DNA from 3 places in the Heyndrickxia acidicola genome. Region 1 is predicted to be linked to each of the others. Evidence: riboswitches for the same ligand, from Rfam matches in the RefSeq annotation. Region 1 holds a riboswitch; each other region holds the start of a gene.

Region 1 (2,201 bases):
AAGATTTTGAAGGACAACCATGCCAATTCTCTCTGCCACTGGAATAATGCTAATAGCGATTTCCTCCATAAAGGCTTTGTATTCTTCCTGTTCAAGGTAGCGCTCTGTAATATCTTCAAATTCAATCATGGCACCCGCAATTTCACCATTTTCATCCTTTAGCAGCACAGAGCGCTGGCTCAGTGTTTTCTCATAGGGGCCCCAGTTATAAGGGAAGACCTCATAATAATAGTTTTCGCCTCTTTCAAGAGTATGCTGAAGAGTCCTTGTGAACTCTGGAGGATAATTAAAAAATTTATCAATGTTTCTGCCAATCGCCTCTTTAGGCTCAATTCCTAATATGGTCTTGCACATTTGATTTGCAACTGTAATGGTAAAATGGTTATCGATGGCCATTACTGCAACGCTCAATTTCTCCAAAACTAGTGAATTCATTCCATCCCCCCCTTTAGCCTATATAGATTATCTCAGCGTACGGCAGCTGTCTGTTAAATAACAAGCAACCTCCAACATCAGCCTCGGCCAAGCATATAACGCCAGTAAGCATACATTCTATTCTGCACTTAGTATATCTTAAACAACCACCTGCTGGTATGCTTTGGGAAGTATTGCCGGTCTTCCAAGAAAAAACCCTTGAGCATATATCACACCAAGCTGCTTTGCCATCTCCAGCTCCAGTTCTGTTTCAATCCCTTCTAAAATAAGCTTGCTGTTAAATTGGCTGCAAAAATCCAGGCAATATTGGATGATCGCTTGCTTTTTTAAGGAAGAAGATAGATCCGCAGTCAAATACCGATCTAATTTAATAAATTCAGGAACCACTTCAATAATGGTTTTGAAATGAGAATAGCTTTTTCCAAAATCATCAACTGCAATCCTGATGCCAAGGCCTCTTAGTTTTTCCAGCTTTCTTATCATTTCACTGCTTACCGTCATTTCCTCAGTTTCACTAATTTCCAGTACGAGTTGTTGGCCTTGGTTCTCCTTCATTATTTTATTCACAAAATTTAAAAAATCTTTGTTTTCTAATGTGGATGGAATAATATTCAGGAATAATAGCCCGTTATCAATTGAATATCCGGCGGATTGATATGTGAAAATGGCCTTTTGAAGTGAACGAGAATCCAGCTCAAAAAGACTGTTCTTCTCTTTTGCCTCTAAAAATGCCTGCTCCGGATTAGGATATTTTTCCGAACGAAGCAGCCCTTCATAACCAATCACTGAGTTACTTTGAATGTTATAAATGGGCTGATAATGATGTGTGAAGTTTCCTTTCTCAATGACCTCATGAATTGTCATCTCCCGCTCTCCCCTTTTCTACAATGATTATGATCGCCAAGCTAAGAGGGGCATTTGCAGGCCATGATAATAGCGTGCCAATACGAAAAAACAGGAAAGCAGCAACCGAAATATGAACGGAAGCTTCCCTATTTAAGTCCACTGCTTATTCGGCGGCCCGACTGCCCTAGCATTTCTTTGTACTGCCTTAGGCTCGCGGCTTTGCGTCCTTATTTTTCAATAAGTTTGCCTTTATCGAATGAATAGTACATTTATTTCCATTATAATGCTCTTTTTCGTCAAAAGTCTACAATATTCTGCATTTTTTTAGGTTAAGAGGCCTATTCCAGTTGAACTATACATATGGAGTAGGTGAAAAAATTTCTGAATAAAGTAAACAATAATTTAAGGGAATTTTAAGATTTCTTTTCTATACTTGTAATCAGGACAAGCATTAACCCTTTTTTACTTTTAACCCCCTTATATTTGTTTTGATCCGGCCTTTGCTGCCGGATTTTTTTTTGAATCCTTTTCTACAGCGCCAATGCGCCAGCTCCTTGAAGCGTTTTTCTCTTAGAGGAGTCTCTTTGCTTCAATCAACTGTGGATTAAAATCATCATTGGTATAACATAGCCATTGGCAGCGTTCTGGTCTTCCTGCAGTTGTCTTCTCAAGGTACTCGTTTTCATCTTCGATCACCATTAGATATAGAATTTGCATAGTGCCTTGTACATAACTCCCTTCAATTGTAAAGACTAATTTTCCATATATTAAACTAAAGCGGCTCTTTTTCCTTATCGTAACGATGTGAATAAATATTGAAAATGGGGTATAAGGTAAAAAGCTTGAATGTCAGTTAAGCTGTGAGTTTAGGGAGAGGATGAATATGAAACACGAATTAATGTATATCGGAAATAAAATTA
Region 2 (2,201 bases), 110 kb from region 1:
ATAGTGGGCAGACATTGTCCCTATCACACCATCCACTATGCCATTCTCTCCAAGCACCTTAACCGGCTTTGCCAGTAAAATCCTGTCGTCATGTCCTCCAAGCTTTTCAAAACGAAGAAGCCCATTTCCTTCAATTTTCTTTACAATAAATCCCACTTCATCCATATGGGCCGTTACAAGCACAGTCGGTCCAGGTTTTGTCCCCTTTTTCCGTGCAATCACATTTCCAATCGAATCAATAACCGCCTCATCTGCTTTCCCTTCAAGATAGTCCTTGATAAAATAGGCTACCTCATGTTCATAGCCGCATGGTCCATTTAGGCTTGTTAGAGTTTTTACCAGCTCAATCATGATTTAATCTCCCTTTCTACTTTGCACAAATGTAAACGTAAAACATTATTGGCGCTGAAAATGATGAATAAAAAATATATATTGTGCAATACAAAATTATATAAAAGGGAAAAAAAGATAGCAAACACTTTTTAAAACATTAAGAAAAATCACTAAAAGGAATAGACAAATAGTTCAAACTTTAATTCTTTAACACACTAAAGGGGTCAGACCCCTTTTATGCTTTAAAGTAAAGAAAGGGTCAGACCCCTTTTTTGCGTTAACGCATAAAAGACTCTTCTCTGAGCCATATGGCTTGGCCACAAAAATTTTTAGGAGAGGTGATTAAATGACGTTTTTTGGGTATGTATTCATTACAAAAGGAGGGGAGAAAAATGGAAAAGAAAGATGTTTTATCACAAAGTGAAGACAAAGCACCTAATTCTGTTGAGGAATTATTCGGGATTGAGCCTGGAATGAGCCTGCAGTCTGTTAATTTCGCCGTAACAGAAACCCCTAATCTTAACGAACGCACCTATAACGATACTTCTGAGGAATAACGGCCTGTAAAAATGGTACAGGCCCTCGGTATACACCCGTCCTGCACCAACTTTGCAGGGCGTTTTTTACTTTTAATCCATGGATCATGCCGATCTCTAAAAGAAATGGCCCTTCGCAAATTAATCACGAAGCGGACAAATCACGGAATTGATCCATTGGAAATAAAGCAGCACTCTATGCGAATGCCAACAAAAAAAACCGTATCTGCCTTCACAAATACAAGTTTTTTTGGAGTGAAATGCGTATTCAATTGTTCATTCTTCCTTTTTCTGGTTTTCCCTGCGTAAAAAGTCCAATACCTCTTCTTTCGTGAGACCCATGGCTTTTGCATCAGCTAGTAATTCAATCCAGTCCTTGTCCAAAACAATTTTCAATGAAACCACTCCATCTCCAAGGTTGTCATTCCTCTAAATGGTCGGTTGCACCACTCACTCCAAACATTCTTTAATCAGGTGCCCAAATTCAGAATGTTTTTCATCGTATCCATCGTCGGATTCATTATATATATATTATAAATCAAAAAGTGCGACACTATCGCTACATAATTTCAACTTTTCCTAAAAATTCAAACAATTTCCTTTTCCCTTTTTGTCGAAAAATGATACCCTCTATTATCCACATATTGTAAACCCATTGATTTATCAACAATTTATAAAATCGCACACACCTTCTTTCATGCAGCATTTTGTCGATAAATTTATTTCATTTTATCTGGAAAATAAATTTTCATATCAAATGGAAAAATTCCATTTTAGTATTAAAAAAGCCTGCCACCAACAGACAGTTGATAACAGGACAGCTTTGTAACATGGCGTTGCAGCCGGCACTGCCGACTATTTTTTAAAAGTGCTGAACAGGACAATGGCTAATGGGGTTACTCCGCACCGCATTAGAGACCTTTATCCTCCTGTTATACCCCTACACTTTTTTTCAATTCAGCTGCGGCAGCAGCTGCATCCTTTGCTGTGCTGATCGCTGTGATGACAGAAACACCGTCTGCGCCTGCCTCGATCACAGAGGCTGCATTTCCCGCATGAATGCCCCCGATTCCCACGATTGGAACTTGAAAGCCTTTTTCACGAAGCATCTCAATCAAGACGGTCCCTCTCTCAGGCTTAGCATCCTCCTTTGTTACCGTAGCAAAAACCGGTCCAATTCCAAAGTAATCAGCGCCGGCTCGCTGGGCAGCCTCAGCCTCTTCAAGAGAGTGGACAGAAACGCCAAGGATACGGTCTCCAATCTTGGCACGGACTGCTTCTGCGGGCTCATCCTCCTGGCCAATGTGCACCCCATCTGCCTCTAATTCAATG
Region 3 (2,201 bases), 2.6 Mb from region 1:
ATTTGCAATGTTGACGGATGCTGCAGGATCCACATAATATGAACCTTCTGATACCTTTACAACTACCCCGCCGATACCTCCAGCCTTAATAGTCTGATAGAAAGCAAGCGGTAAACCATCTTCATTATTATGATGGCTAACGTCAATAAAATCGACGTCTGGAGTGCTGCTTGCATGGGCATAAGATCCAAAAGAAAAAGCTAGTCCGAATATAAGGACTAGCCCAGCTGTAAATTTATTTATTTTTTTCAATTAATTCATCCCCCTTTATTTAATTGCTATGTACTGGGATTACTGTGACAGGACCTTCAGTAGAAGGTTGAGTGTTGCCTGCAGAAGCTACAATTTGTTTTGCTGCTTCCACTTTTGCGACTGCAGCTGCTTCTTGTTCTTTCTGATGTTGTTCAGCAACTTTAGCAGCCTTTTCTTTGCTTTTTATAGTTAAATAAGTATTTATTAAACCGGCACAAGAGCCAACAAAGAAAATACCAAAGGCAATTATAAACTGAGCAATCACATTTACAGTGTCACTTGTAAACCAATTGACATGAATGTGCGCTGTTGTTAAGGCTGCTAATAGGGCTGTTAAAAGAGTTAATGCATTTAAGGATAATTGCTTCCACCAGTTAAGATTAGATAAGTATTTCATCATTAGAAATCACTCCTATTGTTTTAGTAGTTGAATTGTTGTTTGAATTAATAAATATAAAATGCCCCCTCCACCAATGGCAGAAAGAGCAAGTTCCCAACGTTTAGATTGACTTGTTTTTTTTATTCCAAGCGTATGAGCAATAAGCTGGTTTAGAAGATCATCTTGCTCCTGACGCTGTTTATTAATTAATGATTTTTGCTCCTTGCTTTCTGTAAGCAGAGCATTGTGAATCTCTAGCTGGCTTGTACGTACCGTAAGCATCTCATTTTTCATTTCCCCATAACTCTTTTCGAGATCCTGAATGCGTTTCTCATGCTCTGCAACCCTTTGCTCCATTGTCATTTCACCCATGTCTGACCCCCTTGCTCCTCTTAGAGCATAAAAAATACACCTTCTTTTCAAAGGTGCTGATTTGTCTACTAATATTTATTTAATTATTTTTCTCAATCTGTATTCTGCCACTCTTATATCCATATCCGTTGATAATCCTGTTAGGATTCTTACCATCATATTGGTATTTGACATCTTTTTTAATGTAAAAAGTACTGTTGGTTTATTCTCTTTAATCAATGTCATAACTTCCTTTATAGGTAATGGATTTGCGCTTATTCTTAAAAAAGATCTTAGAAAGTTTAAAAATTCACAAGCAGAAGTTGATTCGTCTGGATATTCCTCTAGCAAATTGTAAAGATTCTTAATACTCATCTTTAATTTTTGATTTTCACCCATGTTCATTACCTCCACATATATTTAACCAAATGCGGATAGTACCGATTTGGCGGCCTGGCAATCATTACTCATAAGAGTTTTAGACCCATGGCTTTGCGTCCTAACCTTTCGATTAGTTTGCCTTTTTCAAATTAGGGTTTGGTTACTATATACCATTTTATTATAGTTTTTTAATCATAGGTTTCAATATTATTTTAATTTTAAGCTTTGTGATTCCGATCTATATTTAGACATAAAAATACACCTTCTATTTAAAGATGCATAATGATTTTTAATGGATAATTTTATTCAATCTCTCTTCAGCTAAGGTTAACCCCATTGATAATTCTGTTAGAAATCTTAGCCTATCATTTTTTTTAGACATTTGTTTTAAGATATTAAAAACTATGGGCTTATACTCTTTAATTAATGTCATAACTTCAATTGTAGGTATTGGATCCTTTGCCTTTATTCTTAAAAAATATCTTAGAAATGATATAAATTCAACCACAGAATTAGAGTTGTCCGGTTGCCCTTCTAATAAACAGTTGAATTTTCTTATGCTATTCTTTAATTCTTGATTATTTTCACCCATGTACATTCCTCCACACAAAATTTTAACCAAATGCGGGTTGTACCGATTTGGCAGCCTGGCAATCATTACTCCATTAGAGTTTTAGACCCATAGCTTTGCGTCCTAACCTTTCGATTAGTTTGCCTTTTTCAATAGGGAAATTATCCTACATTAATATCGGCACAAATTATCAATGCTTGAGTGATTCGATAAATATGCTTGTTCTTGAATCAGAGCGTCCTACTCTGCTGTTAGCTTTTTCAAATA

The links. Region 1 has a riboswitch for cyclic di-GMP ahead of A5N88_RS19320 (EAL domain-containing protein). Riboswitches for the same ligand answer to the same signal wherever they lie in the genome.
Region 2: another riboswitch for cyclic di-GMP. It lies ahead of A5N88_RS24485 (anti-repressor SinI family protein); the one in region 1 lies ahead of A5N88_RS19320 (EAL domain-containing protein).
Region 3: another riboswitch for cyclic di-GMP. It lies ahead of A5N88_RS07320 (hypothetical protein); the one in region 1 lies ahead of A5N88_RS19320 (EAL domain-containing protein).

Annotation. Positions count from the first base shown of each region.
Region 1 is NZ_KV440953.1:4,153,531-4,155,731, reverse strand. Features, by position in the region: gene A5N88_RS19325 (STAS domain-containing protein) at 1-435, opposite strand, end outside; gene A5N88_RS19320 (EAL domain-containing protein) at 574-1,299, opposite strand; cyclic di-GMP riboswitch class I at 1,448-1,539, opposite strand; gene A5N88_RS19315 (STAS domain-containing protein) at 2,165-2,201, shown strand, end outside.
Region 2 is NZ_KV440953.1:4,048,507-4,050,707, reverse strand. Features, by position in the region: gene A5N88_RS18900 (M42 family metallopeptidase) at 1-351, opposite strand, end outside; gene A5N88_RS25115 (hypothetical protein) at 726-890, shown strand; gene A5N88_RS24485 (anti-repressor SinI family protein) at 1,146-1,265, opposite strand; cyclic di-GMP riboswitch class II at 1,296-1,385, opposite strand; gene thiE (thiamine phosphate synthase) at 1,802-2,201, opposite strand, start outside.
Region 3 is NZ_KV440953.1:1,570,537-1,572,737, forward strand. Features, by position in the region: gene A5N88_RS07305 (GH25 family lysozyme) at 1-252, opposite strand, end outside; gene A5N88_RS07310 (hypothetical protein) at 272-652, opposite strand; gene A5N88_RS07315 (hypothetical protein) at 665-1,003, opposite strand; gene A5N88_RS07320 (hypothetical protein) at 1,079-1,381, opposite strand; cyclic di-GMP riboswitch class I at 1,427-1,513, opposite strand; gene A5N88_RS07325 (hypothetical protein) at 1,653-1,955, opposite strand; cyclic di-GMP riboswitch class I at 2,002-2,089, opposite strand; gene A5N88_RS07330 (hypothetical protein) at 2,175-2,201, opposite strand, start outside.